Regions from separate parts of the Pullulanibacillus sp. KACC 23026 genome, predicted to be linked through region 1. Evidence: a T-box and tRNA genes for the amino acid it is inferred to sense, from the RefSeq annotation. Region 1 holds a T-box; the other holds one or more tRNA genes.
What was found. A T-box is a leader RNA that pairs with one kind of tRNA and senses whether it is charged. The one in region 1 lies ahead of pheS (phenylalanine--tRNA ligase subunit alpha), so its partner is inferred to be a tRNA-Phe.

Region 1 (15,419 bases):
TGCTGAAAGAACGACTTTTTAAAGAGGTCTATCCCCCTCTTTTTTTTAATATCGTCATGGTAAACTAGAGGTATCTCGTACGAAGAAAGGAAGCAAGCATGCTCTTTATGTTGATTGGTTTATATTATGTGATCATGCAACTTGCAGGCTATACCATAATGGGTGTTGATAAGGGGAGAGCCAAAAGAGGCGAGTGGCGGGTCCCTGAAAAGCGATTATGGCAACTAGCCTTCTTTGGTGCTGGATTAGGTTTGTGGCTTGGAATGGAGAAGTTTCGTCATAAATCCAAGCACTTGAACTTTCGCCTTGGCTTTCCCCTTTTTACATGTCTACATGCCGCTTTTATTTTGTTCATTTATTATGAGATTACATTTAAGTGATAAGGAGCGAAGATTAAGATGTTACAATTACAGCCTTTATTTGATACACAACGAATGTTAGATCAACGAATTGTTGAAAAACACCAGCTTGAAGGAAAAGTGTTCGCGGAGGATAAATTATTAGCGCTTCTAGTTGAATTAGGTGAACTTGCCAATGAAACACGCTGCTTTAAATTCTGGAGCTTTAAAGGACCCTCTGAATCCTCTATCATTTTAGAAGAATATGTCGATGGCCTTCATTTTATTTTATCAATAGGCTTGGATCATGGCTATGAAGGGGTTCAGCTTTCACCACAGGAGCAGGCAGAAGAAAAGGCGCTAACTGTTCATTTTCTTTCGGTCTTTTCAAACATTGAGGCGTTTAATCAAGCCCGGACCGAGTTAAACTATGTAAAGCTTTTTGAAGCCTTCCTTCTTTTAGGCAACCAGCTTGGCTTTTCTAATGAGGGCATTGTAGAGGCTTATCATCGCAAAAATGCGATTAATCATGAAAGGCAGGATCAAAATTATTAATCAGCCTTATTGTGAAGGGGTATTTTTTTATTTCGAAGTCCGAATTAATTGAGGCTTATCTAAACATTTTGTATAATTTAGGTGGTATTTAAAAAATCCGAAACTTGGAAGGATGAAAGCACCATGGTTGAACTCGATCAATCACTTCAAATGCTTAAAGATTTAACAGATGCAAAAGGAATTCCGGGGAACGAAGCTGAACCTCGTCAAGTCATGAAAACATACATAGAACCGTTTGCTGACCAAATTCAGTATGATGGCCTTGGAAGCTTGATCGCCGAAAAAGTGGGTGAAGCAGATGGTCCGAAAATCATGGTCGCTGGCCACTTAGATGAAGTTGGTTTTATGGTCACCCAGATTGACGAAAAGGGCTTTTTGCGCTTTCAAACAGTTGGTGGCTGGTGGAGCCAAGTGATGCTCGCACAGCGTGTAACCGTTGTGACGAATAGCGGAGAGGTTCCAGGAGTGATCGGCTCGAAGCCGCCGCACATTTTAGATGCGGATGCTCGGAAAAAACCTTTTGAAATTAAGGATATGTTTATTGACATAGGGGCTGAGAGTAAGGAAGAAGCCCAGTCCTTTGGCGTCCGTCCTGGTGACATGGTCGTGCCTGTCTGTGACTTTACCGTGATGAAAAATCCAAAATACTTATTGGCAAAAGCATTGGACAACCGGATTGGTTGTGCGATTGCGATAGATGTTCTTAAGCAGCTTAAAAATGAAGCGCATCCGAACCGTGTCTATGGCGTAGGTACTGTACAAGAGGAAGTTGGGCTTAGAGGAGCGACAACAGCCGCCCATGTCATTCAGCCTGATATCGCCTTAACTGTTGATACAGGTATCCCAGGTGATACACCAGGAATTACAGAGAAAGAAGCCCTATCCGAGTTAGGTAAAGGGCCGCAAATCATTATTTATGATGCATCTATGGTGGCTCATAAAGGCGTTCGTGATTTTGTCACAGGTGTTGCGGATAAACTAGGCATTCCTTATCAGTTTGATGCCGTTCCTGGCGGCGGAACCGATTCAGGTAAGATTCATTTGACTGGTAAAGGGGTTCCATCGCTTTCGATAACGATTGCAACACGTTACTTGCATACGGCGGCTTCCATCATCCACCGTGACGATTACGAGAATGCAGTCAAATTGATCGTTGCCTGCATCAAAGAACTGGACAAAGAAAAAGTTCAAGCGATCACGCTCGATTAATAAAAACAAGGCGCTCACCAGCTGTGAGTGCCTTGTTTTCGAATCCGGGGCAGGCTGAAATATCTGGAACTTCAAAAGAAAAAGGAATCTGAAGAGATTCCTTTTTCGATGTTCATTAAAAAGTAAAAAAAGGTTATTTGGACAAGGATTAAACCCCTTTTGCGAGGTTGTTAATTAAGATGTCACGCGTCGCTTCATCGGATTGCTGCCAAATGACTTCCATCAGTACGCCAAGACCGGGAAGCATTTTTTCTTGCCCGTCCTGAATCGCATCCACGATGGTATCACGTAATTGTGACTTATCATTATTATGCAAATTATGAAGGACCGCTCGACGAATATTGATGTCCATTTTAAAATACCCTCCTTTACTTTTAGCTTTAGTATGAGTAAAAATGATAATATTATGTAACAATGAGATTAAGTTCATTCCCGAGGTTTTGGGTACATAAAGGAGAAAGACATGAAACGTATTGAATCCGCACAAAATGCCACTTATAAAGAATGGCATAAGCTTGAGCAAAAAAAATGGCGTGACCGAGCAGGACAATTTTTGATCGAAGGCCCTCACCTTGTTGAAGAAGCACTTAAAACCAATCAGGTCGTCGCTGTCCTTATCAAGGAAGGCATGCCGAAGCCTTATGAGGAAACAAGGGATAAGCCGCCTTTATTTGAGCTTAGTGAAGCTTTATTTAATTCCCTTGTTACAACGGAAACACCGCAGGGAATACTGGCGGTTGTTCAATTAGAAAAGAAGACGGTAACATGGGAATCAGGCCGGTTTTTATTAATCGATGCCGTCCAGGACCCCGGTAATTTAGGGACAATGATTCGAACTGCTGATGCGGCGGGTTTTGATTATGTTGTCCTCGGTAAAGGAACAGTAGATGCCTATAACGCCAAAACATTAAGATCTGCACAAGGTTCTCATTTTCATATACACCTCTTTTCAGCGGACCTCAGTGACGTGATATTAGAGCTGAAACAGCAGGGCATTCAAGTGGTGGGAACCTCGCTTGAGGGTGAATCGATTCTTGACGCATCGCCAAAGAAAGACGGGAATATGGCACTTCTTGTTGGGAATGAGGGGGCAGGTGTCCAAAGCCGTCTTTTGGAAATGGCTGATTATCAAGTCAAACTGCCTATATATGGACAAGCTGAATCTTTAAATGTGGCAGTCGCAGCGGGCATTTTAATGTATTGGGCGAGAGGGATCTAGTCACTTACCCACTTGCATATCTGACGAACATTCTTTATACTTCTTTTTAGATGAATTAAATAGAATTCAAAGCGATGAAGGAAAGTAGTACTTGCACCCATTCGAACAGCCAGGGAGGATGCGCCGGAGACTGAGAGCGCACTATGTGTCGAAGCAAGGAATTCACTCCAGAGCAGTCTTTTGATTACCAGTTTTTTTATGGAAAAGAAAGCACCGGCAAGCGCCGTTATCTCTAGAAAGCGAACAGGCATGCCTGTTAAGTTGGGTGGTACCGCGGAAACCCCGTCCCTTGTATGGACGGGGTTTTTGTCGTTCTCTCTTGAGAAATGGAGAGCAGCTGTTAGGCAATTAAGAGGAGGTCATTAGTGTGAAGGATGAATTAGTTCAACTAAAACAAGAAGCCTTAGAGGTTATAGAAGCAGCCCAGGATCTTCAATCGCTTCAAGCAGCCAAAGTTAAATACCTTGGTAAAAAGGGTTCTCTAACAGATATTTTGCGAGGGATGGGTAAGCTTTCTGCAGAAGAAAGACCTGTGATTGGACAACTTGCCAATGAAGTCCGTGAAGCGATTCAAAGCACGATTGATGAGAAGGAAACGCGTCTAGAAGAAGAGAAAGTCCGACAAAAGCTGCAAAAGGAAACGCTCGACGTCACCCTTCCTGGCCGCGCTGTGCGCCAAGGGTCCCGCCATCCTCTTCGTCTTGTCATTGAAGAGATTGAAGATCTATTTATCAGCATGGGCTATGCGGTTGCTGAAGGTCCAGAAGTCGAGCAGGATTATTATAATTTCGAAGCACTGAATCTGCCGAAGAATCATCCAGCTCGCGACATGCAGGACTCTTTTTATATTACTGAAGAGCTCTTGCTTAGAACGCACACGTCTCCTGTGCAAGCGAGGACGATGGAGCGGCATCAAGGAAAGGGTCCCGTTAAAATTATTTGCCCGGGTAAGGTCTACAGACGAGATAACGACGATGCGACTCACTCTCATCAATTTATGCAAATTGAAGGTCTTTATGTAGATAAGAATGTGACGCTTAGTGATTTAAAAGGAACTTTAACCGTGTTTGCTCAGAAAATGTTTGGTGAAGATCGCCGCATTCGTTTGCGTCCAAGCTTCTTCCCATTTACAGAGCCGTCTGTTGAAATGGACATTTCTTGTTTCCACTGCGGCGGCGATGGATGTTCGGTATGTAAGCACACAGGATGGATTGAGATTCTCGGCGCAGGCATGGTGCATCCTAACGTACTTCGTATGTCAGGATTTGATCCAGACGTGTACACAGGATTTGCCTTTGGAATGGGTCCTGAACGAATTGCTATGTTAAAGTACGGAATTGATGATATCCGTCATTTTTATACAAATGATGAGCGCTTTTTGAAGCAGTTTTCACGTTTATCCTAAAGGTGACTGAAGTAAGAGGAGGAGAATAGATGCAAGTATCTTATAATTGGCTCAAGGATTATGTTGATTTAACCGATATATCCCCAGAAAAATTAGCGGATCTTATTACTAAAGCGGGCATTGAAGTCGAGCATGTTCATTATTTAGGTGAGGGCATTAAAGGAGTAGTCGTCGGTTACGTGGAAAGCTGCACTCTCCATCCTAATGCGGATAAGCTAAATGTTTGTCAAGTTAATTTGGGGAGCGAGACGGTTCAAATTATTTGTGGGGCGCCGAATGTAGCGGCAGGCCAGACAGTCGCAGTTGCTAGAGCAGGGGCGGTTCTGCCAGGCCATTTTAAAATAAAAAAAGCGAAGCTGCGCGGAGAAGAATCCAATGGTATGATTTGTTCGCTCGGTGAACTGGGTGTTGATCAGAAGCTCGTACCAAAAGAATACGCGAATGGCATTTATGTCTTAGATGAAGAAGCGATTGTTGGAGAAGATGCTCTTCCTTACTTGAACTTAGACGATGCTGTTTTAGAACTTGATATTTTACCTAACAGTGCCCATTGTATGAATATGATCGGGGTGGCCTATGAAGTTGGAGCCATTCTTGACCGACCTGTTCACATTCCAGAGCCAATTGTAAAAGAAAGTGACGTTTCTGCGCATGAGAAAATTCGTGTAAACGTCGACGCGAAGGATGGGGTTCCGTTCTACAGTGTCCGAATGATTGAAGGGGTTAAGATTGGTCCATCTCCGCGTTGGCTGCAAAACCGGTTGATCGCTTGCGGAATTCGTCCAATAAGCAATGTCGTTGATATTACAAACTATGTCATGCTCGAGTATGGCCAACCGCTTCATGCGTTTGATTTTCGCGATTTTGGAACCGATGAGGTCGTCGTTCGAAAGGCTCAGCCAAATGAAAAGATGGTCACCTTAGATGACCAAGAACGTGATCTTGAAGAATATGACCTTTTAATAACCAACGGAGAACGGCCGATGGGGCTTGCAGGTGTCATGGGTGGAGCCAATTCTGAAGTGAAACCGAATACGGAAACGATTCTGTTGGAGTCCGCCATTTTTGATTCACGCACAATCCGCAAAACCTCAACACGCTTGCAGCTTCGTACCGATGCCAGCTCCCGTTATGAAAAAGGGATCGACCGCAATCGAGCCGTACCGGCGGCTAATCGTGCGGCGGAGCTCATGTCCCTGTATGCAAATGGTACGGTTTTAAAAGGTGTGGTTCATGAAGGCGATGTAGAAGTACCGCCAACACGAATTGAGCTCCCTGTGCAAAAAATTAATCAAGTTCTTGGTACGGACCTAGAGACGGATGTGATCGTTTCCGTGTTAAAACGCTTAGGCTTTGGGGTCACTCTTAACGGCGAATTGTTGTCCGTTGAAGTCCCGGCTCGTCGTCCGGATGTCATCATTCCTGAAGATTTGGTGGAAGAGGTTGGTCGGATTTATGGCTATGACCACGTCCCGGCAACCTTGCCAAAAGGCACTTCAGCAGAAGCGGGATTAAATCCTTACCAAGTCAAAAGACGTCAGGTTGAACGATACATGACTGGAGCAGGTTTGAGCCAAGCGGTTACCTATTCCTTGACATCTGAAGAGCGTTTAGAGATGATCGCTCCTTTAAAAGGCGAAGGCGTGGCGGCGGTTCGACTTGCTATGCCGATGTCAGAGGATCGCAATGTTCTGCGCAAAAGCCTCCTCCCAGAGCTCTTACAGGCGGTCACCTATCATTTAAATCGACAAATGCCAAACGTATTCTTATATGAAATGGGCCATGTCTTCATTAAAAATGAAGGAGAGGCCAACTTGCCTGACGAAAGAGAGTATCTCTCCGGTGCCTTAACAGGTATTTGGGAGCAAGGCGGCTGGCAAGGACCGAGTCAAAAGGTTGATTTTTATGTGGCAAAAGGGGTTTTAGATGGGCTGTTTGAGAGACTCGGTGTCGCTTCACAGATCGCTTATCAACCAACTGAGCATAAAGGTCTGCATCCTGGAAGAACGGCCTCTATTCTGCTTGGAGAGACAGCGATTGGGATCATTGGACAAGTTCACCCAGAGCTTCAGTCTGAATGGGACTTAAACGATACAGTCGTGTACGAATGTGATCTAACGGCCTTGTTGGAGGCGGAACTCGAGCCGCTAACCTTTGTCAGCCTACCGCGTTATCCATCTATCACTCGGGATATTGCGCTAGTTGTCGAGGAATCGGTGCAAGCGGGAGTCCTTCGCGAAACGATCCTGAATGCTGGAGGAGACCTGTTAAAAGAAGCGACCTTATTCGATCTGTATAAGGGTGAGCATTTGGAACCAGGGAAGAAATCACTTGCCTACTCTTTGAGATACTACAACCCAGAAAAAACTTTGACAGACGAAGAAGTCACAGCGGTTCATGAGAAAGTTCTTCAAGCGGTTTACCAAGCATTTGGAGCCACTTTAAGAGGTTAAAACTCCCACAGTATTAGGTTCGATTTTGGGAGAGACAACTTAAACTAACAGTATGGGGGATGCTTTTCGGGACACCGATTAGCATCCTTCTTTTTTTTTTTTTTTGGATTAACTTTTTAGCTAATTGGCATCGGGTCAAACATTATGATCTTTGTGCGAATCGGCGTGCTAGAGGCTGGGACAGAAGTAGTTTGCGAATAGAAAAAACCGAACTTATTCACACCTTTTAAAGTGAGGGGGGCGGTTTTTCATTTATAAGTTAAGTCCTTTATGAAACGCTAGTCAAAATCCGCCGCTTTCCGCGGACATGGCCCAAGCCTCCTCAGCAAGGAAAAGCTTGCTTGCGGGGTCTTCGGACACGTGCTGTCCCGCAGGAGTCTCCGTATTTTGACTACGCTTCTTATTTGTTTTATTTTCATAAAAGGCAATCGATTACCTCTTTCATTAAATGGCTAAAGCGAACTTTCTAAATAAGCGGAGAAATTCCGCTTATTTAGAAATCAACATCCAAAATAGCTAAAATAGACGGAAAAATTCCGACTATTGACTCGAGAAACATGAAAATGGGTCATTTCTTTTTGTTTAAACGGAAAAACTCCGCTTATTTACGACGAACTGAACGCTACTTTGGTTGATAACGGAAAAATCTCCGCTTATTTCAACGATCACAGGTGACTCTAAAATTTCTTGTTAACCATGACAGTCCATTTTTTACTTTAAGAACCATTTTTTAACAAAGTCTTCGATAATCTAACTTTTATTTTAACCTATATATCCAAATGCCTTGGTAATCACCCTGCCTTTCCTTGCTCAATCACTGGTTAATTCACACACCGCCAATAATTATTTTCACCCATGTAAATTAAACTGTGATTTGAAATGGTCAATAAACATTGATATTACAATAAACGTCGCACGTGCGATTTATCTTGATAGTTAATGGTTTGCACCTCTGAAGTGAACCCAATTCCAATCGTGTATCCATTATCTGATTTTTCTAGTGGTTTTGGAATTTAATGTTAAAGTTATAAATGTTAAACTTATATTAGAGTCTAAGAACCTAGTTTGGGGGTATGTAAATGCCAACTTGTAAGAAATGTCACCATAAATGGACTTGGGCAGATACAATTCAAAGGACATTCAAGAAGAAAAAGGCATGTCCTTATTGCGGGGAAATCCAGTATACGTCTTTTAAATCTTCTCAACGTATGACTTGGTACGGGTTAATGATTCCAATTGTACTTATTGTTATTTCTTTGTTCAGTTTGCCAACAGTTATAGGAATTATTGTCTCTGCGATTATTATTGTGATAGGTTTCTTAACGCAACCGTTTCTGACAACTTTAAGTAACAAAGAGGAATTTCCTGAATGATATAAAGAAACTCTTAATCAGTTAACGCTAACCTAGCTTGTGTTGAACAAGGTTTTTGCCGTCGTTTATAACAAGTAACGGTTCCAGGATTGAAAAAAGTCATTAATCATAAGAAAGAGGGAGTTATGCGATGGGAGGAATGGCACAAATTGTACTAAGTAACTTTTTGTTCTTTGCTATGGTAGTTATTATTATCATATACGTCTTATACTTGTTAATAAAAAGAGTAGTTGAAAAAAACGACGGGGATTATAGTTCAGAGGCAAAAGAGGGGAACAGAGAACCCTTTTTGAGGAAATTAATTTTCACCTTTTTATATTCGGCACTGACTAGTTGTTTAATCTACCTAGTGGATAGCGACAAAACAGGCGCAATGATCTCTTTTGTTGTATTTTTCATCTTCGGATTACTAATACCAAAGAGACCACGAAAACCAAATTCCAGTCTATCAAGGATTATTTCCATTGTTTTTTTATTAGGTTTAGTTGTTTTAACCGTGTTATGGGATGCCAGTATCAGTGTTAAAGTTTGGGCTTGGTTGATTTTATTCATAATGTACTTACTTGAAAAAATTGAAATGAAGTATTTTATCTCGGATAATACGAACGGTCAGGATTTATAAGTTTATTGAACGGAAGCTATTGAAGAATAGTTTAAAATTTCCGCACCTTTTCTGATTGCTAACGGTCAATGGAAGAAGCTAAGGAGGGGGACATGGATGACTTCAAAACTAATGAAAGAGATTTTACAATTCCTTATTGGAGCTATTATTTCGTGCTCTATTTTTGGAATATTAGGATTTATATTGTTTAAGCACGTTGACTGGGAGCTTTTTATAGTCTATATACTTGCGGGTATATTGTCTAGATACGTGATGATGAAAAGAAACTCTTAGAATTGAGTATAAAGAATGCTCGTTACGCCTAACTATTTTTAGTGTAACGAGCATTCTCTATTTATTGATTTTGAGGCCAATTTGAAGAATAGAGGTAACGGCGAAACGCTATTTTCGAGGATGAGGGTCAATTTGGACTGTTTTTTGAATATTAGTGAATTCTGGTTACGCCGAACTTCACAAAGGGCCCGTTTAGAGAGGAATAACGAAGCCTCGTTACGGCTAACTCCTCGAGTGTTCCCAAGATTCCAATCTGTTAGTCCAACGAGACAGTCGCTTTTTAACCCTGAAAAAGCAAAGGCTGCAGAGCTTGTTTATTAGCTAAAATGTCTTTTAAGGTATAGCGGTCTAACACGTTTAGATAAGCATCCAATGCTTCATGCAGGATGCCTTTTAGCAAACAAATCGAACTGATTCGACAGGCGTTATCCTTATGGGCAAAGCACTCTACGATGTGGAAATCTTCTTCTGTTTGTCTGACCACCCAGCCAATATTAATTTGTTCCGGGTCTTGTTTGAGACGAATGCCTCCACCGCGGCCGCGAATGGTTTCAATTAAGTCTAATTTGCCGAGATGATGGACCACTTTTGTCAAATGATTTTTCGAAAGATGGTAAATCGAAGCAACGTCTTGTATTTGAACTAGCTCTCCTTTATCCAGAGCACCAAGAAAAAGGAGGACTCTTAATGAATAATCCGTGTATTGGGTAAGCTTCATGTCTTTTCAGCTCCTTATTCCTACCTATCTTAAGTATAACGGAATCTCTATTATAGCTCTATTTTCCCATTCTTTGTTAACCGTTTTGTCATAAGATGGTCAAGGCTTTGTCATAAAAGATGTATTTAAAATACATCTTTTAGAGGTATAGTTATCTTAGACGAAATCAGGAGGGATATCCATGTTAAGTCAAGAAACGATTTCAATTATTAAATCAACTGTACCAGTGCTAGAAAAGTATGGCCAAGATATTACGAAAAGGTTTTATCAAAGACTCTTTGAAAACTATCCTGAATTAAAGAATATATTTAATCAGACCAATCAAAGGAAATCAAGTCAGCAACAAGCACTTGCTAACATGGTCTATCAAGCGGCCAAGCATATTGATCGATTGAATGATTTGAGTGAAGAGGCCTTGGTTGTGGCTCATAAGCATGTCTCTATTGGCATCCGCCCAGACCAGTATCCAATTGTTGGTGAACAATTACTTGGAGCAATCAAAGATATTTTGGGTGACGCAGCAACGGATACGATCCTTAATGCTTGGGCTGAAGCCTACGGTGTGATTGCTCAGTTATTTATCGATATCGAAACACAAATGCGAGAGGCTAATCTGCAAAAGGGAGCTTGGGATGGGTATAAAGAGTTTGTTGTTGCTAATAAAATACAAGAGTCCGATGGGATTACCTCTTTCTATTTGAAACCAGCAGACGGGCAACAAGTCCCTGTCTATTCTCCAGGACAATATATAAGTGTTAAGGTGAAGCCAGAAGGGGAATCGCACACCCATATCCGCCAATATAGTCTTTCGGATGCTTATACATCTGACTTTTACCGAATTAGTGTGAAAAAAGAGGAAGGACGACATGCCTTACCAGAGGGGATTGTCTCCAATTATCTTCATGATGAGATCGAAGAAGGACAGCGATTGCTTGTAAGTGCTCCTCAGGGGAAATTTACACTCGAACTTGATAATAAAAAGCCGATTGTGATCTTAAGCGGCGGTGTTGGTCTCACCCCAGTCACAAGTATGGTGAAAACTTGGCATGAAAAAGGGGGAGAGCAGCCAATCACTTGGATTCATGCAGCAATCAATGGACGGGCTCATGCTCTAAAAGATGAAATGCAGACCATGGCAAAAGAGAATCCAAATTTAACACTTTATACGATCTATGAGAACCCAACCCTAGAAGATCAACGTGAGCAAGCATACGATAAAGAAGGACGACTGGATATGGATTGGTTGAAAGGGATTCTTCCATCCAAGGATGCAGAGTTTTACTTCTGCGGCCCAGAGCCATTTATGAAGCTGATATATAATGACCTATTAAATTGGGGCGTGCCTGAAGCCTCTTTGCACTTTGAATTCTTCGGACCGACTTCGCAATTAATAGCAAACTAAAGGAGAGGGGACAGTCCCCTCTCCTTTTAGTTTACTCAAAAAACAGCGATGGGCGCTTTAATGATTTAAAGCATGTGGGGACAGTGCTCGCTGCTTGCAACCCCTTGAGGAGCAAGGACTTTTCAACTTCTTGTTGGTGAAAGACCTTGAAATGGGGACTGTCCCCTCATCTTTTAGCAAGGGCTCTTGCTCGGTCGGCATTGCTGAAATGGAGCTTAGCGACTTTTGATAAGTAGTCTTCCCCTTTAAGCTTGATGAGCCTTGCCCCTGCTTCGTCAACATGAGCGCCTGCTCCTTTTGGCAAGGTCATTCCGCATTCTTCTGATAGTTTATCCATTTCTTTTATAAAGGCATAGCGGGCAATGATAGAGGCTGCCGCAACTGAAAGATGAACCGATTCCCCTTTTGTTTTAAAATAAATAGGCCGGTCAAGAGGTCGTCTCTTCTCCTTTAAAGATTTGAAATAAAGGTCGGGGGTGGCAAATTGGTCGACAAGATAGCCATCTAATGGGGCTTCCGTGATTTTATCACGAAGCTTTAGTTGGGCTTGTTGATGAAGGAGGGCTTTCATTCCAATTTGCGTCATCCCTTGTTCACGCAGCTGATTGTATTTTTCGTTAGGTAATATGAGTAAGCTATACGCCATTTCGTTTATTAGGGATTTGGCAATGGCAGAGATTTGAGTATCGGTTAAATTTTTTGAATCTCGGACCCCTAATTTCTTTAACGTAGCGTAGTGTGCGGGTGATACGTAGCAGGCGGCAACGGTCATTGGACCAAAGAAATCACCTGTTCCGACCTCGTCCGAACCGATAATCGCAAGCTCCTCAATTGTGTTTGGTGGGAGAAAGTCATGGGATTCAACTGACTTTTTACTTGTAGAACCCTTCCATTTCTTAGATGTTGAGGCAGGAGAGGGTCCTTCTTTTTGCCCTCCCCATTTCTGAGCTTCCTGTTCCGCTGATTTCCCTTGAAACAGAACTTTTCCAGAACGGTAGCCGGTTATCGTGCAGTCTTGGCGCTTAGCTCGAAAGACACTCCCAGGCGGCAGTGTGGCGTCAGCATCCTTTATGTAGGCATTTTTCATTTTTTCCATGAGGGCCGAATTAACTTGGAGAACTGTTTGTCCCATTTGACCAACTCCTTCTCACTTATTATAACTGAAATGGGTTTAGAAAGCCTCGTTGTCCAAATCGCTCCCTTTTGGTATGATTAGGGGGATTGTTAGTAAGAAACCTGAACTTAGAAAAGTTAAATTACTTGAGAAAGTCGAGGCAGTAGTCGTGGTTAATTTAATTATACTTATCTTGCTTGTTGTTGGCTTTGCTATTGGCGCGCGAAGAGGATTGATCCTCCAATTGGTTCATTTTACTGGCTTCGTTGCGGCTTATGTGATTGCCTATAACTATGCAGGTCAACTTGCTCCAAAACTTCAATTTTGGATCCCTTATTCACAGGATTCTGCTGCCAACTCTTTTTTTAGTACAATAAAAAATTTAAATCTTGAAATGTCCTTTTACCATGCGGTCGCTTTTACGATCATTTTTATTGTCGTGAAGATTGTTTGGCAGATTCTTGGATCGATGCTTGATTTTCTGGCTGATCTTCCTATTCTTAGATCCATTAATCGCCTATTAGGAGCTTTGTTTGGGTTTGTTGAAGTGTACTTAGTTCTTTTTGTTCTGTTGTACATAGGGGCTTTAATGCCTTATTTTCATATTGACCAATATGTCCATAGCTCTTCAGTGGCGCTTTTTATGGTCCAGCATACACCTGGTTTTTCACAAACCATTCAGCATCTTTGGTTCCAATATACGGGAGCTAACCCGCTGACCTAATGTTTATAATAACGAGTTGATTTGGCTGCAAAAGAAATGATTGAGCTGTGTTTAGAGCCTGGGAAACCAGGCTTTTCATATGTATGACGATAAATTAAGGAGGGATGAGATGAATAAGAAACAAATCATTCACTCTCTGGAAACGATTGCGATCTATCTTGAATTTAAGAATGAAAACCCTTTTAAGATCGCCGCGTACAGGCGGGCTGCCAGAGCACTAGAGACGGATGAACGGAGCCTTGATCAGATTGACCATTTAAATGAGATCAAAGGGATTGGAAAAGGGACAGCTTCTGTCATTTCAGAGCTCATCGAAACAGGGGAGTCAGAGCTATTAAACGAGCTGCGACACGAGCTGCCGGAAGGACTTCTTACGCTTCTAAAACTGCCCGGACTTGGAGCCAAAAAGATAGCTAAGCTCTATCAAGAATTGGGCATAACGGATATGACCTCATTAAAAAAGGCATGTGAAGAAGAACAACTTCGCACACTGGATGGATTTGGTGATAAATCCGAGGAGAAGCTATTAAAAGCCATATTGCAAGCGACCGAGAGACCTGATCGCCTTCCACTTTCTTATATGCTGCCGCTTGCTCAGCAAATTGAGCAGGTTCTTTCTGCACTACCTGAAATCGAGCAGTATTCTAGAGCTGGTTCGCTTAGACGTCTTCGGGAAACCATGAAGGACTTAGATTATGTGATTGCGACGCTAGAACCTGAACGGGTGTCTGAATCGCTGTTACGAGAGCTTGCTGTTAAGGAAGTGGTCGGTCATGGGAACACGAAAATGTCGATTCAGCTTAAATGTGACTATCAGGTCGGTGTTGATTTTCGCTTCGTAGAGCCCAAAAGCTTTGCAACAGCGCTTCATCATTTTACGGGTTCTAAGGAACATAATGTTCTCATGAGACAATTAGCCAAATCAAGAGGGGAGAAAATTAGTGAATATGGCGTGCTGCAGGAGAACGAAACCCTTTTAACTTTTAAAGATGAGACTTCTTTTTTTCGTCACTTCGATTTGGCTTATATTCCTCCTGAATGTCGCGAAGGAAACGATGAGCTGGAGCAAGCAAGAACGGTGGCAGAACTAAATCTAATCGAAGAGTCCCACATTAACGGAGACCTTCACATGCATACGACTTGGAGTGATGGGGCTTATTCACTGGAAGAAATGGTGGAGGGCGCGATTCGAAAGGGTTACTCCTATATAGTCATTACCGACCATTCCAAGTCACTTAAAGTCGCAAATGGCTTAACTGAAGAACGCTTGAGAGAACAAATCAAACAGATTCAGGCATTAAATGAAAAATATCAAGGTAAAATTCATCTATTCAGTGGTGTTGAAATGGATATTTTACCAGACGGCCGTCTTGATTATGCGGATGACATTTTAGAAGAATTGGACTTTGTCATTGCAGCGATTCATTCTTCCTTTTCCCAAAGCGAATCGGTGATTATGAAACGCCTTGAGAACGCCATGCGTCACCCGAAAGTTCGTCTCATTGCCCACCCAACTGGACGGATTATTGGCAAACGAGAGGGCTATGCTGTGAATCAGGAGCAGCTCTTTGAACTTGCTTCAGAAACGGGAACAGCTTTAGAATTAAATGCGAATCCGCACCGCTTAGACCTTTCAGCCGAATGGCTTATGAAGGCAAAGGAAAAAGGCATTCGATTTTGTATTAATACAGATGCCCATTCACTCGATATGTTGGACGATATGTCAATAGGTGTTAAGGCCGCTCGAAAGGCATGGCTAACAAAAGAGCAGGTGATAAATACTTATTCACTAGAGGCCTTTCAATCCTTTTTAAGGGATAAAAAAAGATAAGACTAGTTCATCAGGTTGGCGCTATTGCAGGAGGTTTGTTGGAAGGAGTTTAACGATGAAGCCAAGAGTTTTAAAGCTTTTAGAATATGATAAGATTCGTGATCAATTAGCGGCCAAAGCATCCTCTTCTCTTGGTCGAGAGATCGCGAGTCATTTGGAGCCGAGCACCGATCCCGAAGAGGT
Region 2 (15,419 bases), 1.3 Mb from region 1:
GGTAGTATTGAGCAAGATGCGGATATTGTTGCCTTTCTTTATCGTGATGATTATTATGACAAAGAATCTGAGAAACAGAACATCATTGAGATCATTATTGCCAAGCAACGTAATGGTCCTGTTGGAACAGTCGAACTCGCCTTTGTCAAAGAATATAATAAGTTTGTGAACTTGGACCGACGCCATGATGAGCGGAATATGCCACCAGGCGCTTAAGCTTGAGTGAACTTACATTAAAAACAGCCTTCCTAAAGAATGGGTAACGGGTTCACTTCAGAGGTGCAAACAATTAACTATCAAGGTAAATCGCACGGCTTTTCACGTAGTCATTCACCGTGCGATTTTTATTGTAATATCAATGTTTATTGACCATTTCATCCGTAAATCACAGTTTAATTTACATGGGTGGAAATAATTATTGGCGGTGTGTGAATTAACCGGTGATTGAGCAAGTGAAAGGTAGGTTGATTACTAAGTCATTTGGATCTATATGCTAAAATAAAAGTTAGATTATCGAATTGTTCTTAAAGTAAAAAACGGACTGAACAAGAAATTTTAGAGTCACCTGTGATCGTTGAAATAAGCGGAGATTTTTCCGTTATCAACCAAAGTAGCGTTCAGTTCGTCGTAAATAAGCGGAGTTTTTCCGTTTAAACCAAAAGAAATGATCCATTTTCATATTTTTCGAGCCAATAGTCGGAATTTCTCCGTCTATTTTAGCTATTTTTAATGTCGATTTCTAAATAAGAGGAATTTCTCCGCTTATTTAGAAAGTTCGCTCTAGCCATTTAATGAAATAGGTAATCGATTGCCTTTTATGAAAATAAAACAACCGAATCTCAAAAGATTCGGTTGTTTTGACGTTTACTAGTCTTTTTTTTCTGTGATTTTATTGTGAATAGTAGGGTGATTTAAGGTGATAATTAGCGTTTTGCATCTCACAAGTAAACCCGTTAAAGAATGGGGGGCTGTTTTTTTATATGATCAGAAAATTTTTAAATAAGGTTGAAGGGTGAGACTTAAGTATCAACGTACTTTCAAAGGGCAGATCTGCTAGACGGATGGGTCGCTGAAAAACAAGTATTTAGTGCGTTTTTCCTTGTTAATGGTGCATAATATGAGGGGAGAATCGTCTGAGTGAAAAAGCGAACAATGTTATAGTGTGGTTGTTTAATTGTTCGTTTTTTTGATTGACGTTTGTTCGACGTGCTGATACACTGATAAAGGATTATTGACTCAGATTAAGTTAACAAATTGAAGAGAACAGGGAGGCCAACTATGTCATCTGTTGTTGTTGTGGGTGCTCAGTGGGGCGATGAAGGAAAAGGTAAGATTACGGATTATTTGTCTGGTAACTCAGAAGTTGTTGCCCGTTATCAAGGCGGGGATAATGCTGGACATACGATTGTATTTGGCGGAAAAAAATATAAGCTTCATTTAATTCCTTCAGGCATTTTTTATTCGGATAAGATTTGTGTCATAGGAAATGGAATGGTTGTTAATCCTAAATCTCTTGTTGAAGAACTTAATTACTTACATGAAAACGGTGTGTCTACAGATAATTTGCGCATCAGTAATCGCGCTCATGTTATTTTGCCCTATCACTTAAAATTAGATGCGATTGAAGAGGAAAGAAAAGGGGCCAATAAAATAGGAACGACGAAAAAAGGAATTGGTCCTGCCTACATGGATAAAGCGGCACGCGTAGGCATTCGAATGGCTGACCTTTTGGAACCGGATACCTTTAAGGAGAAATTAACACAGAATTTGTCTGAGAAGAACCGCTTGTTTGAAAAGGTTTATGAGGTTGAAGGGTTTAATCTGGAAGACTTCTATGATGAATACTTGGAATACGGCAGAATCATCGCTCCATATGTAAGTGATACCTCTGTTGTCCTCAATGAGGCATTAGATCTTGGAAAACGGGTCTTGTTTGAAGGCGCACAAGGCGTCATGTTAGACATTGATCAAGGGACTTATCCTTTTGTCACTTCCTCTAACCCTGTTGCTGGCGGTGTGACCATTGGTTCAGGTGTTGGACCGACGAAAATTGGTCATGTCATCGGAGTAACCAAAGCCTATACGACACGTGTCGGGGACGGGCCATTCCCTACAGAGCTTCATGACGAAATTGGTGATCAGATTCGTGAAGTGGGTCATGAGTACGGTACGACAACTGGAAGACCGCGCCGAGTTGGCTGGTACGATAGTGTTGTTGTCCGACATGCTAAACGGGTCAGCGGGATGACAGATCTCTCGCTAAATTGTTTGGATGTGTTGACAGGGCTTGATACCGTGAAGATTTGTGTTGCCTACAAATATAATGGTGAGGTCATCGAGCATTATCCGGCCAGTCTCAAAATTTTGGCTGAGTGTGAGCCGGTTTATGAGGAATTACCGGGATGGAAAGAAGACATCACAGGCGTTCGATCCCTTGATCAACTGCCTGAAAATGCGCGGCATTATTTAGAGCGCGTGTCTCAATTAACAGGCGTTCCTATCTCTATCTTTTCAGTAGGACCTGGCCGTGAGCAAACCAACCTCGTCCGTCCTGTTTTTGCTTAATTTTTAATGGGATGTGTAACGGACATGGAGTCCCGTTACACACCCTTATATGTAACAAATTTAAATTTATTGAATAGGCGACTACCTTTTAAGACATAATAAGTATACAAGCAAATGGAAAGCCATTTTTTAACTTGAATGTAAATATATTTTCAAAAAGGCTTGCAATAATAAAAATAACATGGTAATATTAATTTTGTTGTCGCATTGAACTTTTATATTATCGCGGGGTGGAGCAACGAGCATTTGCTTCTCCTGAGTAAGCAGCGAGTTGTTTAAAATCACCATAAATTGATAAGTGATTTTAAACAGGATTTAATTAGTCAAGCGACACATACAAATACATCCTTTTATATTATCGCGGGGTGGAGCAACGAGCATTTGCTTCTCCTGAGTAAGCAGCGAGTTGTTTAAAATCACCATAAATTGATAAGTGATTTTAAACAGGATTTAATTAGTCAAGCGACACATACAAATACATCCTTTTATATTATCGCGGGGTGGAGCAGTCTGGTAGCTCGTCGGGCTCATAACCCGAAGGTCGTAGGTTCAAATCCTGCCCCCGCAACCAATTTATTTTTCTAACATAGAACAAGCATTTAACAGCACTTTAACATACATAGAAAAACGCACGCTAAAAGTTGTCTAAACTTGTTACAAGTTAAAAGTAATTTTAGATAGAGATAACAAATTTTAAGTAAGCAGCGAGTTGTAAAATTTACCCGTCTATTGAATCAGTAAATTTTACAGAGTTAGAAAGGTCAAACCGACGCCTAATACCTATTTAGGCTCGATAGCTCAGTCGGTAGAGCAACGAGCATTACCTCTTTGCATAAGCTAAGAGTTGTTTAAAATCACTCCAAACTACTAAGTGATTTTAAACAGGATTAAAAGTACAAAAGCTTAAAGCAGCGAGTTGTAAAATTTACCCGTCTATTGAATCAGTAAATTTTACAGAGTTAGAAAGGTCAAACCGACGCCTAATACCTATTTAGGCTCGATAGCTCAGTCGGTAGAGCAGAGGACTGAAAATCCTCGTGTCGGCGGTTCGATTCCGTCTCGAGCCACCATTAATTTTATATTTTGCCGGCCTAGCTCAATTGGTAGAGCAACTGACTTGTAATCAGTAGGTTGGGGGTTCAAGTCCTCTGGCCGGCATCTCTTAAAAGACATGGATCGATTCCATGTCTTTTTTTGATGGCTTTTTTCGCCCAACTTCCCCTTAATTTCAACCAAAGTGGTATCTTCGCGAGGAACAGGGGATATCCAATGGCCGGCTGTCGGTGGTGTTATTACGAGTCCATATGGATCAAGGTGGGGACCTTTCATAAAGGGATGGATAGTGCTGGGGTATCGGATCATTCAATCTTAGCCGCTGATAATAATGTAGTTAAAAGGGCCGGTTGGGATAATGGTGGATAGGGAAATCGCATTGTGATCGATCACAACAATGGTTTCGAAACAACTTACAATTGTCTTTTTCAAATTGATGTTCGACCAGGACAAGTGGTCAGAAAAGGACAAAAAATGGGTGTAATGGGTGAAACCGGTGACGCAACCGGTGTTCACTTACACTTTGAGGTTTAAAAAAAACGGTCATTTAAAAAATCCTACTCAGTTCGTCCATGGATAAATCTTATATAGCCTTACAAAAAAGAGCAGCCCTTTTTGAGGTTGCTCTTTTTTGTAAATCTAAAAATTAAGGCGCGCAAGATGCGGAAATCATGAAAGTATTCAAGTAAGAGGCTCGCTAGGACTTGGCGACCCCCTCTGTTTGAGACTTTCTTGAAACGTCACATCAGCAGTCCTTAAGTGTAGGATAAGTTTTTCAAAAATGTCGTTGGATTTCTTTCATTCTCCGGATATGATAAAATAAACTAACGTGTGTTTTAAAATTAAAAAGGTGTTATTATAAGGTATTAAAAAACGTGTTAAATAGATATAAATTTAATTAATCTTATTTGTCGTTCTATAAAATGAGGTTGAATGGGATCTAAATGATCTAGGAGGAGAACGAGATGGACAAGAAGATTCTAGTTGTCGATGATGAGCAGCCAATCGCTGATATTTTGGAGTTTAATCTCAAAAAAGAAGGCTATGAGGTCGTTTGCGCTTATGACGGTGACGAGGCTTTGCAAAAAGTAGAAGAAGAACGTCCTGATATGGTTTTGCTCGATGTTATGCTGCCAATACGAGATGGAATGGAAGTATGCCGTGAAATCCGAAAGAAGTATGACATGCCAATTATTATGTTAACAGCAAAGGATACAGAAATAGATAAAGTATTGGGACTTGAAATGGGTGCGGATGACTATGTGACAAAGCCTTTTAGCAATCGAGAGCTGATTGCGCGTGTAAAAGCTAACCTTCGTCGTCATAGTCAAGAGGCCCCAAAAGAGGAAGAGCCAGGTAATGAACTAGTGATTGGCAGTTTGGTCATCCATCCAGACGCTTATAAAGTCACTAAACGCGGGGAAGAAATTGAGCTGACTCACAGAGAGTTTGAATTGATTCATTACTTAGCCAAGCATCTTGGACAGGTAATGACCCGTGAGCATCTTTTGCAGACTGTATGGGGCTATGATTATTTTGGAGATGTAAGGACTGTTGACGTCACCGTTCGCAGGTTGCGCGAAAAGGTGGAAGATAATCCGAGTCGGCCTTCTTGGATTATCACGCGAAGAGGCGTCGGCTATTATTTGAAAAATCCAGATCAGGAGTAGACGTTTGAATGAATAAAGTAGGATTTTTTAAATCCATACAGTTTAAAGTTGTACTCATTTATACGCTATTAATTTTACTTGCTATGCAGTTAATTGGCGTGTATTTTACAGATCGATTAGAGCATAATTCGCTTGAAACCTTTGATAAATCAATGGAAAATCAAGCGAATCTGCTTTCTTATAACATTAGTGAAGCGATTAAAGAAGTGAATCAAAAAAATACAACCGATCAAAAGGCACTCATCAACAGTATTCAAGATCAGTTAAATGAAGTTCGGGATATGGTAGATGTCCAGGTCATTGATAACAATGGAACCATTTTGGGGACCACTAGCCAAGACCAATCCATTGTTGGAAAGAGAACCACTAATGATCAAATTCTAGCGGATCTTATGAACTCTAATGGCTATAAGCGTCAGACTCTTTATAATAAAGATACAAAAACCCGCGTGATGGATGCCACGATTCCAATAAAAATTGGAGGTGATAAGCAGGGTCTGCTTTTTATGGAAAAGTCCTTGGATTCTGTTTACGATAATTTACGCGGGATTAACCAGATCCTCGCAACGGCAACAGGTATTGCGCTACTGGTAACAGCTGTTTTAGGGTGGTATCTAGCTCGAACGATTACGCGGCCGCTTGCGTTGATGAAGCGCCAGGCCCTTGCTGTGTCACAGGGGGATTTTTCCAGGCGTGTGATGGATTATGAGGATGATGAAATAGGGCAGTTAGCTCAGTCTTTTAATAACATGACGGAACGCCTTCAAGAAGCCAATGCCACGACGGAAGCGGAGCGAAGGAAGCTTCGGTCCATTCTTGCCTTTATGACGGATGGGGTGGTGGCAACGGACTATTACGGCCACGTCATCCTAATGAATAACCGTGCTGAGCAACTGATTCGAGTCTACCGGCAGAATGCCCTTGGTGAATCTGTCCTCAAAATTTTAAAGATCGAAGACGAGTATTCGTTGGAAGACCTTTATAATATGAAGGAATCACTGATCCTTGATTTTAGCACCGACTTTCAACAGCTTATGGTTCGGGTGAATTTTTCAGTTGTTAAGAATGAAGGCAATAATGGTCTGATTGCGGTGCTTCACGATGTAACCGAACAAGAGCAGATAGAAGAAGAGCGGCGAGATTTTGTTGCAAATGTCTCGCATGAACTCCGCACCCCACTGACGACGATGAAAAGCTATTTAGAGGCTTTATTAGATGGGGCACTGGATGATCGTGCTTTGGCAGAGAAATTCCTTGGGGTCGCCCAAACTGAAACCGACCGGATGATCCGGTTGGTACGTGATTTGCTGCAGTTGTCCAAGCTGGATTCACGTGATGAATCGATAAAGAAGGAAAGAACCAATTTTATTACCTTTTTCCAAGCGATCATTGACCGATTTGAGTTTTCAAAAACCCAGTCCATTGAGTTCATTCGAAAACTGCCAAAACGGGCTGTTTATGTCTCGATTGACCCTGACAAGATGACTCAAGTGATTGACAATGTTATTTCGAACGCTATTAAATACTCCCCAGAAGGCGGTTCTATTACTTTTAGAGTCGTTACAAAGGGGCAGCATTTGGTGGTAAGTATCAAAGATGAGGGCGTTGGAATTCCTGAGGAGAATGTTTCTCGAATTTTTGACCGCTTTTATCGGGTGGACCGTGCTCGATCTCGAAAATTGGGAGGGACTGGTTTAGGACTCGCTATTGCCAAGGAAATAGTCAACGCGCATAGCGGGGATATTTGGGCAGAGAGTGAGTGGACGAAAGGGACAACCATTTCCTTTACGCTGCCATTATCGAGAAGAGGTGATGGAGTTTGAGACGTGAGATTGTCAAGTCAATTGCTCTTTTTTTACTCGTTGTTGTCAGCCTCACCTTAACTTGGTGTATTTGGTCTTACCAAGGCGATTATGCGCCAACTAATCCAAGTGAGCCGACTAAAATTAGTAATATTGCCTCAGCTAAACCGATTAGTGACGTAATTCGGCCCTATCAAATTGTTCGTTACCCTGCTGATCAACCCAAAGATCTGGTAGGAATGCTTGGCAATGGGGTCAATAGTCTCTACAAGCTGTTGACAGACGCTCACTTAAGCATTCAGCCCAACCTTGAGATGCCAAAGCCCACAGGGAATGTGTATGATCTTTTTTTTCCTACACCTATTTCAACGACCATTATAAAAGACCTTTTTCAGTTGAATTCAACCAATGCCTCGACATTAAGTCAGGATTGGCTAATCGATCGAGTTCAGCTTTATCAAGCAAAGAATAGCAAAGATACAACTTATGTCGTTTTCATGGATCAAAACGGAACACCAAAATTCTATGCAAAAGGGGATCTTTCTGTTTTTGATAAATATGACAAGAGCGTCAAGGATTCTAGTAATTGGCTAAGTTATACTAAGAAGCGACTGAAAGATCGAGAAGTTTATCTCCCTAACGAACCGATAAAAACGGTGTCAGTAGAAAGTCATTTATATTCGTTAGTTGGTTTCGATGCGTTTAAAACGATTTTGTTTAGCAATCCGCGTCAGGTTATTTATAGTGGAAACACTTATTCAGACGGGGTCAGTCAGCTTTCGAGCCATCAAAAACTAGTCATGCAATATTATACGGTCTCGAGCGGTTCAGGCTCAAACGGTGATCCGATCTTACAAAGTTATAAATTTATCAATGGACATAAAGGCTGGACCAATTCCTTTAACATTGATGACTATACAAGCTATCCGGCCAAAGGACAATCACAGGTTGTTTTCCGCCTTACCGAAAATGGGCTGCCGGTCTATTCTATGGACGCTTATCCGTATGATTATGAGTCTCAGATATCCCTTGTTTGGAATGAGGGGGAACTCATAAAGTTTGATCGGACCCTTATAACGGTTGGGGTGAGTTACAAACCTTCTTATCCAAAAGAAGTTACAACGCCTATGGATAGTATAGAGCTTTTGAAAAAAACGGGAGCTTTTAATTTATCGTCTATCTCTGATTTTAGATTGGGATATGAAATGACGCTTGACCAGGATGAAGCTTCCATTACTTATACACCTGGATGGTTCTTTAAGAAGGATGGTACCTGGTATTCGGTCACTGATTTTCTTAATAAATACAGTAATAGTATTGAAGAAGATAAAGGAGGAGGCACATGAATTGGAGTAAAACTAAAACCATTTTCATTATTTGCTTCCTCTTGCTCGATATTTTTCTAACTTACCAGTTGATTAGCCGTCAAAAAGGTGCACAGAATCAAGAGAACAGTACTCAAAGCTCATTTAGCCAGTATATTAAAAATAAGGATATTCAAATTAACACGACATTGCCAGATACGGTTGGAACGCTCACTTTTTTAAGTGGATCTTATCAGGATTTTGGCAACTCATCTAATAAAGCTCTATCAAAAGCCCTCAAAGCGCTTGCAGGGCCAGCGAAAAAACCTGTTCAGATGTTTACAACAGATACTCAGTCGACTGTCTTAAAAAGTACCTTTGTGAACAAAGTTTCAGTTCCGGAAACACAAACGGACCAACAAACCTTCTTAAATGAGTATGTTTACATGGGCGACCAATACCGGTTTTGGTCTTACGATAAAGATGAAAAGATTTATAAATTTATTCAAACCTATAATGGACATCCTGTTTTCTCCATAACGAACGGTCATTTGAATACCCTTGATATGACCCTCGATAAGTCAGGGAAGTATATAACGGGATACACCCAATCTTTTGTAAACATAAAAAAAGAGAAAAGTACAAAATTAGGTGTACAACCCATGGAGGCAATCCAACAGCTTTGGGAAAAAAATATGCTGTCTCCAATTAATAAGCCCGTTATTCAAGCAGTGGAATTAGGCTATATTAACATGAGTGAAAACAGCGACCAGTCACAGCCACAGCCCTTCGCGTATTTACCGGCTTGGTATATTGAGGTAAAGACAACCGCCACTCAAGACGTTAAACGTTATTTTGTGACAGCTATAACTGGACGGATTCAAACAATTGATGGAGGGGAGTAACGGCATGTCTATGAATTTTAGTGTGCTTGCTAGCGGCAGTACAGGGAATGCCGTCTATGTCGAGTATGGGGATAAGCGGCTGCTTGTTGACTGCGGCCTAAGCGGGAAGAAAATGGACGAGCTTTTTAAAGAGATAGACCGGTCACCTAAAGGGCTGGATGGCATATTGGTGTCCCATGAGCACAGTGACCATGTCAAAGGTTTGGGGATTTTTGCAAGGAGGCATCATCTGCCTATTTATGCGAATGAAGCGACATGGAAAGCAATGTCTTCATCGATTGGTGAAGTACCGGTTGAACAAAAATTTATTTTTAAAACGGGTCAGGTTCAATCATTTGGTCAGTTAGAAGTCGAGTCTTTTGGCGTCTCACATGATGCAGCTGAACCGATGTTCTTTGTTTTTCGCGGCGGAGGAAAACAGCTCACGTTAGTAACGGATTTAGGGTATGTTTCCGACCGAATAAAGGGAACGATACAGGGCTCTGATACGTACATTATCGAAGCCAACCATGATATTGAAATGCTGATGGCAGGCCGCTATCCGTGGAGTATTAAACGGCGGATATTAGGGGATTCCGGCCATATATCTAATGAAGATGCTGGATCAGCTCTATGTGAGGTGCTTGATAATCGCACGCAAAGCATTTATCTGGCCCATTTAAGTAAAGATAATAATATGAAAGAGCTCGCGCGCATGAGTGTCCAGCAGAGGCTTGAGCAAGAAGGCATTCGAATCGGTGAAACACTAGGAATCTATGATACAGATCCAGATCGACCTACCGCTTTAACGGCCGTCTGAAGAAGAAAACCAACATGACCAACCACCTTCAATTTTTGAAAACGGGTTGGTTTTTTGTTTAGAGTGGAATTATAAGTCTTAAGTTCCTTGAAATTGGGTAAAATGGTTGGGGAAGGTAGCGTTATAAGGATTATGAAATTTTTTACATAACAGTTAGCTCATTTTACACAAAAATTAAAGAAATTTTAATAAAGCTCCTATAAAATCAGATTTGTAAGTGATTTTGGCAGGGTGAAGGCAGAAGGCTTATAATAAATAAAATAAAAGTTGCTTTTTTGTGAGACAAAATGTTTGTTGGGACTAGAAACAGGGTATTTCTATAAAGACACTGTGAGCACCATTTTATGCGGCTTATAGTTTGAAAAATGTCCCATAATCTTTGATGTGTTGGAGCAGATGGGTATACTAAAAATGAATATTATAAGGCAGGTGGAAGAGTCATGGGATATTACGATAATAAGGATTATGACTATGAGGGACCTGAGAGACAAAATAGATCAGGTAGAAACAGACGAAGTGGCTGGTTTCTTTCAGGGCTGCTTGGAGCTTTAGTCGGAATTGTCGTCTTCTTTATTGCTTCACCCTACTTAGCAAGAAATGGCCTTTTGCCAAGCTATTCATCAACTAATCAGCAAAGTGCTGTTCAATCAACGAATACTCAAGGTACTCAGAATACAGAAAATGTGAGCTTAAATCTTAATGATTCGATTGTGCAAGCCGTTGACAAAGTTTCTCCAGCGGTTGTCGCCGTCATTAATATGCAGAGCGGAAGCAGCTTCATGGATAATTCGCTTCAGGAAGCAGGAGTTGGCTCTGGTATTATCTATAAGAAAGATGGTCAATATGCTTATGTCGTGACGAATAATCACGTGGTTTCAGGAGCGAAAAAGCTAGAGGTCCAATTTGATGACAATACAAAAGTGACCGCTAAGCTTCTCGGCGTCGATTCTCTTTATGATTTGGCTGTCTTGCGTATTCCTAGCAATAAGGTAACGACGGTCGCACAATTTGGTAATTCGGATACTCTTAAACGCGGTGAACCGGTGGTGGCAATTGGAAATCCACTTGGTTTCTCAGGATCCGTTACAGAAGGAATTGTAAGTGCGAATAACCGCACGATTGAACGAACCGTTACAACAAATGGCGGTCAAGTTCAATATAACGCAGAAGTCATTCAAACGGATGCAGCGATTAACCCTGGTAACAGCGGCGGTGCGCTAGTAAACGTCGAAGGTCAAGTCATTGGGATTAACTCAGAGAAGATTGCTGAAACAGACGTTGAGGGAATTGGATTTGCTATTCCAATCAATGTAGCAAGCACTGTTATTCATCAGCTTGAAACAACAGGTAAAGTCGAACGCCCATACATGGGAATCGGTTTACTCGATTTAAGCCAATTGTCATCGAGTGCTTACCAGCAATTAAATATTCCAAATACCGTAAAAGAAGGTCTTGTTATTTCTCAAATTAGCTCGAACTCGCCTGCATCCCAAGCCGGCTTGCAGGAAGGTGACGTCATCGTCGCCGTTAATGGTCATAAGATCCAAGACTATGTTGATTTCTCAACTTATCTCTATTCCGATCTTCAAGTTGGTCAGAAGGTATCCGTTGACTATTACCGCGATGGAGTTAAGAAGACCACATCACTTACATTAGGCGGAAAAACCTTCTCCTAATTCAATAAAAATAAAAGTCAAAGGCACGAGTCTAAAAAGGCTCGTGTCTTTTTGCGTGAAGAAGGTGAACTTTTCACAAGGCAGCACGAGCATATTCGAGGCTGCAAGTTCACTAAAGCTTTCGCTAGGACTTGGCGACAACGCCTGTTTGTGACCCAAAGATGTACAGAAGTCACATCATGAGTTCTTTAGGGCAACCCAAGTTTTTCGGGTAAGACCTAATTTAGATTTGAGGAGGCCACTGTCCCAATTAATTGGGGCAGGATTAGGAAAAAAGGGGCCATTTAAGTTAAAATGAGGATAAGATGTGGATAATAAAATGGGATAAGTAAAAAAAGAAAGGGTAACTAACGAGTCGAAAGGAATTGAAATAATGGAAGAGAGCTATTTTGTTTGTGAGGATCATGTCGATCTAGCCTTAGAAGCCGCGGCAGAGTCAACCCTGAGACCACCACTATTGGAGAAAGTCAGTCATACACAGAGTTTATCCACAGCCTGTGAATATTGCAAGAATAGAGCTGTATATGTGGTTACAAACACGTATTCCCATACAGAATGTTGATAAAAATTGTGGATATGTGGATAACTTCTGTGGAAAACTTGTTTATAGAAGGGGATAGCCTGTGAATATAACCATCCTAGCAGTCGGAAAGATTAAAGAAAAATACTTAAAACAAGGAATGGATGAATACATAAAAAGATTAGGGGCCTATGCCAAAATCAATATGGTGGAAGTGCCAGACGAACCCGCACCAGATTCAATGAGTGAGGCGGAAATTGAGCAGGTGAAAGCAGCAGAAGGAGAGAAGATCTTATCGAAGTTAAGTCCTGACCATTACTGCTTTGCGCTTGCCATCCAGGGCAAGCAACATACATCAGAGGCCTTTGCCTCTGAGATCGACCGGCTGGCAACCTATGGACAAAGTAAATTAGCCTTTATAATTGGCGGGTCCAATGGATTAAGCGACGCTGTTCTGAAACGGGCCGATGCGCATCTGTCCTTCTCCAAAATGACCTTCCCCCATCAACTCATGCGCCTCATTTTGCTTGAGCAGATTTACAGGGCGTTTCGGATTAACAGAGGGGAACCGTACCATAAGTAAATGAGGTTTTTGTCTATCCTCTTATCTTTTCAAAAAGAGAGAAACTGCAGTTTACACTTCCAATCGCAATTATATTAAATTAAAATGTATGGACAAGTCTATGAAAGAGGAGGTCGTTCAATGAAAGCACTTGTGTTTAATACTTTCGGGGGACCGGAAGTACTTGAATATGTTGAAATGGCGGATCCGGTTATCGGGCCTGATGAACTATTGATAAGGACGAAAGCCATTGGCTTGAACTTTGCAGATATTTATAGAAGAAAAGGGAACTATCATCTTGCTGGCAATGCTCCGTTTATTTTAGGTTATGAAGGGGCGGGAGTCGTTGAAAAGACGGGAGCTAATGTCCAAGGAATCAGCGTTGGGGACGCCATTGCATTTGCCGATGTCCCATATGCTAACGCAGAGCTAGTGGCTGTTCCGATTGAAAAGGCAATTCCTCTTCCTGAAACCATTTCATTTGAAGTGGCGGCTTCCGTTTTGTTGCAAGGATTGACTGCCCATTATTTAACGAAAGATAGCTATGCGGTTAAGGAAAATGATATCGTTCTGGTTCATGCAGCAGCTGGCGGCGTTGGACAACTGCTCGCCCAAATTGCCAAGCACCTTGGTGGGAGGGTCATTGGACTAACTTCCTCTATGGAGAAGGCATCCGTAGCTAAGAAAGCTGGAGCAGAACAGGTTTTCATGTACTCGGATGATTGGAAAAGAGAAGTGTTAGGGGGAACAAACGGAAAAGGGGTGGATGTAGTCTATGATTCAGTAGGTTCCACCCTCGAGGATAGTTTTGCAGCAACTTGCATTGGGGGAACGGTTGTATTTTTTGGAATGGCAGGGGGAAATCCTGCTCCAGTTGACCCAAGAATGTTGATGGATACGTCAAAGACTTTGACTGGCGGGGATCTTTGGAATGTCCTTACAACACACGAGGAACGGGTAACCCGTTCAGCCGAGTTATTCCGTTGGATAGAGCAGGGGAAAGTAAAGGTATCTGAGCCTACGATATTTGCACTGCGAGATGGCCGCGAAGCGCATCGTTTTCTAGAAAGTCGCAAAAGCACGGGAAAAATCTTATTAAGACCATAAAAAGATAAGCGAAGTTAGCGGAATGGAGACGTCTCCATCCCCTGGATAGAGAACCGTCCCATAAGATGCTCATTATTGATAGGGGTACAAAGACAATATATGGGGAGTATCCTTATCTCTTTGCCTATCCATTTGATTTATGAAATATGGAAATTAAAAGGGATTGAACGGATACTTTATTTCTAATTCCCGCATCTGGAATTGTGAGGGTTCGCTCTTATCGGGTGGGGGATCAAGTTAATCACCCGATCCTATAAAAATAGACGGAGAAATTTCCCCTATTTAGTAAATAGCATTGAAAAGAGCCAAAATAGACGGAGGAATTCCGGCTATTGACTCAAAAGAACGGTGAAAAGGGTAATTTTGCTTTGAATAGACGGAAAAACTCCCCTTATATCCCCCCGAAACGAGCTCTATTCTGTATCTAACCGGAAAATTTCCGCTTATTTTTACTATTGCTGGTTACTCAATTAAGGATAAGACTTCTTATTTAAAGGATAGGATTTGAGAAATCCAAAAGAACCCCATTTTGATGCGTTGCGGTGAATTGTACCATAAGTAAATGAAGTTTATAAAACAAATACTTGAAACGTTGATTTGAAAATGCTTTAAGTATTTTTCAAATTATAATTATCATGGTTTCCTCCCTTTTCTTGTGTAGGTGGAGGGCGACCGCCTTTATCAATTTCAATGATACGTGTATGTTTAAGGATATTCTATCGGATACATGCTGCAAGATATGAAGAAATAAAATAGAACATAAAAAGTTGGAAGACACAAAAAAGGGCAGTCCGCTTGGACAGGCCCCTTTCCTTTAATATGAAATTTCAAATAGAACACTTTATCATTACAATGGCTCATCGTTGCTTCAGAGGAGGATACCTAAAAAGAGGCGTCTCTCTATAATGGAAACTACGAGAATACCGCGATTTTACGTGCGATCGATTCTGTTAAACGAGAAGTTACTTTTGGAACCGCCCATTTGATAACCGGTGTTAACACCGCACCAGATATCCCTCCTGCATGAACTTCGATGGTACAAGTCATTGTGGTTTTACCATCTGCTTCTTCTGCGGTAAAGTTACCGCTTCCTGTAATATTATCTGTTAAACCTTTTAGTTCAAACCGAATATTTGAAGGCTCATTCCATGTCGTAACATCCACCTGCACTCGTATTGATTTTTTTATACCTTTCACACTGCCTGCAAATGTCCAAATAGATTGCTTGTCATTAATGATTTCATGTTCTTTATAGGCGGGCACGGTTGTTGCCCATTTCTCAAGATCACTTATATAATCCCAAACTGCTTGTGCATCTATTGGAATTTCTACTGTATGTGTTCCAGTTGCCATTATTATCCCCACTTCCACTATGTATGAATGGTAAACTTTTATTCCTCTAATTATGACATAAATAAACTAGACTTACATGACTAATATTCTATCGTTTTTCTAA

Region 2: it has a tRNA-Phe gene. The T-box ahead of pheS (phenylalanine--tRNA ligase subunit alpha) is inferred to sense a tRNA for this amino acid. The anticodon was not compared.

Annotation. Positions count from the first base shown of each region.
Region 1 covers NZ_CP119107.1:1,370,941-1,386,359, forward strand. Annotated here, with positions in the region: gene PU629_RS06020 (DUF1294 domain-containing protein) at 108-380, shown strand; gene PU629_RS06025 (dUTP diphosphatase) at 399-893, shown strand; gene PU629_RS06030 (M42 family metallopeptidase) at 1,017-2,102, shown strand; gene sspI (small acid-soluble spore protein SspI) at 2,251-2,454, opposite strand; gene PU629_RS06040 (TrmH family RNA methyltransferase) at 2,566-3,321, shown strand; T-box leader at 3,387-3,614, shown strand; gene pheS (phenylalanine--tRNA ligase subunit alpha) at 3,689-4,726, shown strand; gene pheT (phenylalanine--tRNA ligase subunit beta) at 4,756-7,179, shown strand; gene PU629_RS06055 (TIGR04104 family putative zinc finger protein) at 8,259-8,552, shown strand; gene PU629_RS06060 (hypothetical protein) at 8,683-9,174, shown strand; gene PU629_RS06065 (RrF2 family transcriptional regulator) at 9,728-10,165, opposite strand; gene hmpA (NO-inducible flavohemoprotein) at 10,347-11,567, shown strand; gene rnhC (ribonuclease HIII) at 11,734-12,699, opposite strand; gene PU629_RS06080 (CvpA family protein) at 12,752-13,405, shown strand; gene polX (DNA polymerase/3'-5' exonuclease PolX) at 13,515-15,236, shown strand; gene PU629_RS06090 (endonuclease MutS2) at 15,292-15,419, shown strand, end outside.
Region 2 covers NZ_CP119107.1:30,026-45,444, forward strand. Annotated here, with positions in the region: gene dnaB (replicative DNA helicase) at 1-216, shown strand, start outside; gene PU629_RS00155 (adenylosuccinate synthase) at 1,279-2,565, shown strand; tRNA gene PU629_RS00160 (tRNA-Met) at 3,060-3,136, shown strand; tRNA gene PU629_RS00165 (tRNA-Phe) at 3,560-3,635, shown strand; tRNA gene PU629_RS00170 (tRNA-Thr) at 3,651-3,723, shown strand; gene PU629_RS22450 (M23 family metallopeptidase) at 4,000-4,152, shown strand; gene yycF (response regulator YycF) at 4,584-5,288, shown strand; gene walK (cell wall metabolism sensor histidine kinase WalK) at 5,297-7,111, shown strand; gene PU629_RS00190 (YycH family regulatory protein) at 7,108-8,436, shown strand; gene PU629_RS00195 (two-component system regulatory protein YycI) at 8,433-9,299, shown strand; gene PU629_RS00200 (MBL fold metallo-hydrolase) at 9,304-10,098, shown strand; gene PU629_RS00205 (S1C family serine protease) at 10,539-11,774, shown strand; gene PU629_RS00210 (CxxH/CxxC protein) at 12,148-12,336, shown strand; gene rlmH (23S rRNA (pseudouridine(1915)-N(3))-methyltransferase RlmH) at 12,398-12,877, shown strand; gene PU629_RS00220 (quinone oxidoreductase family protein) at 12,998-13,963, shown strand; gene PU629_RS00225 (SRPBCC family protein) at 14,876-15,316, opposite strand.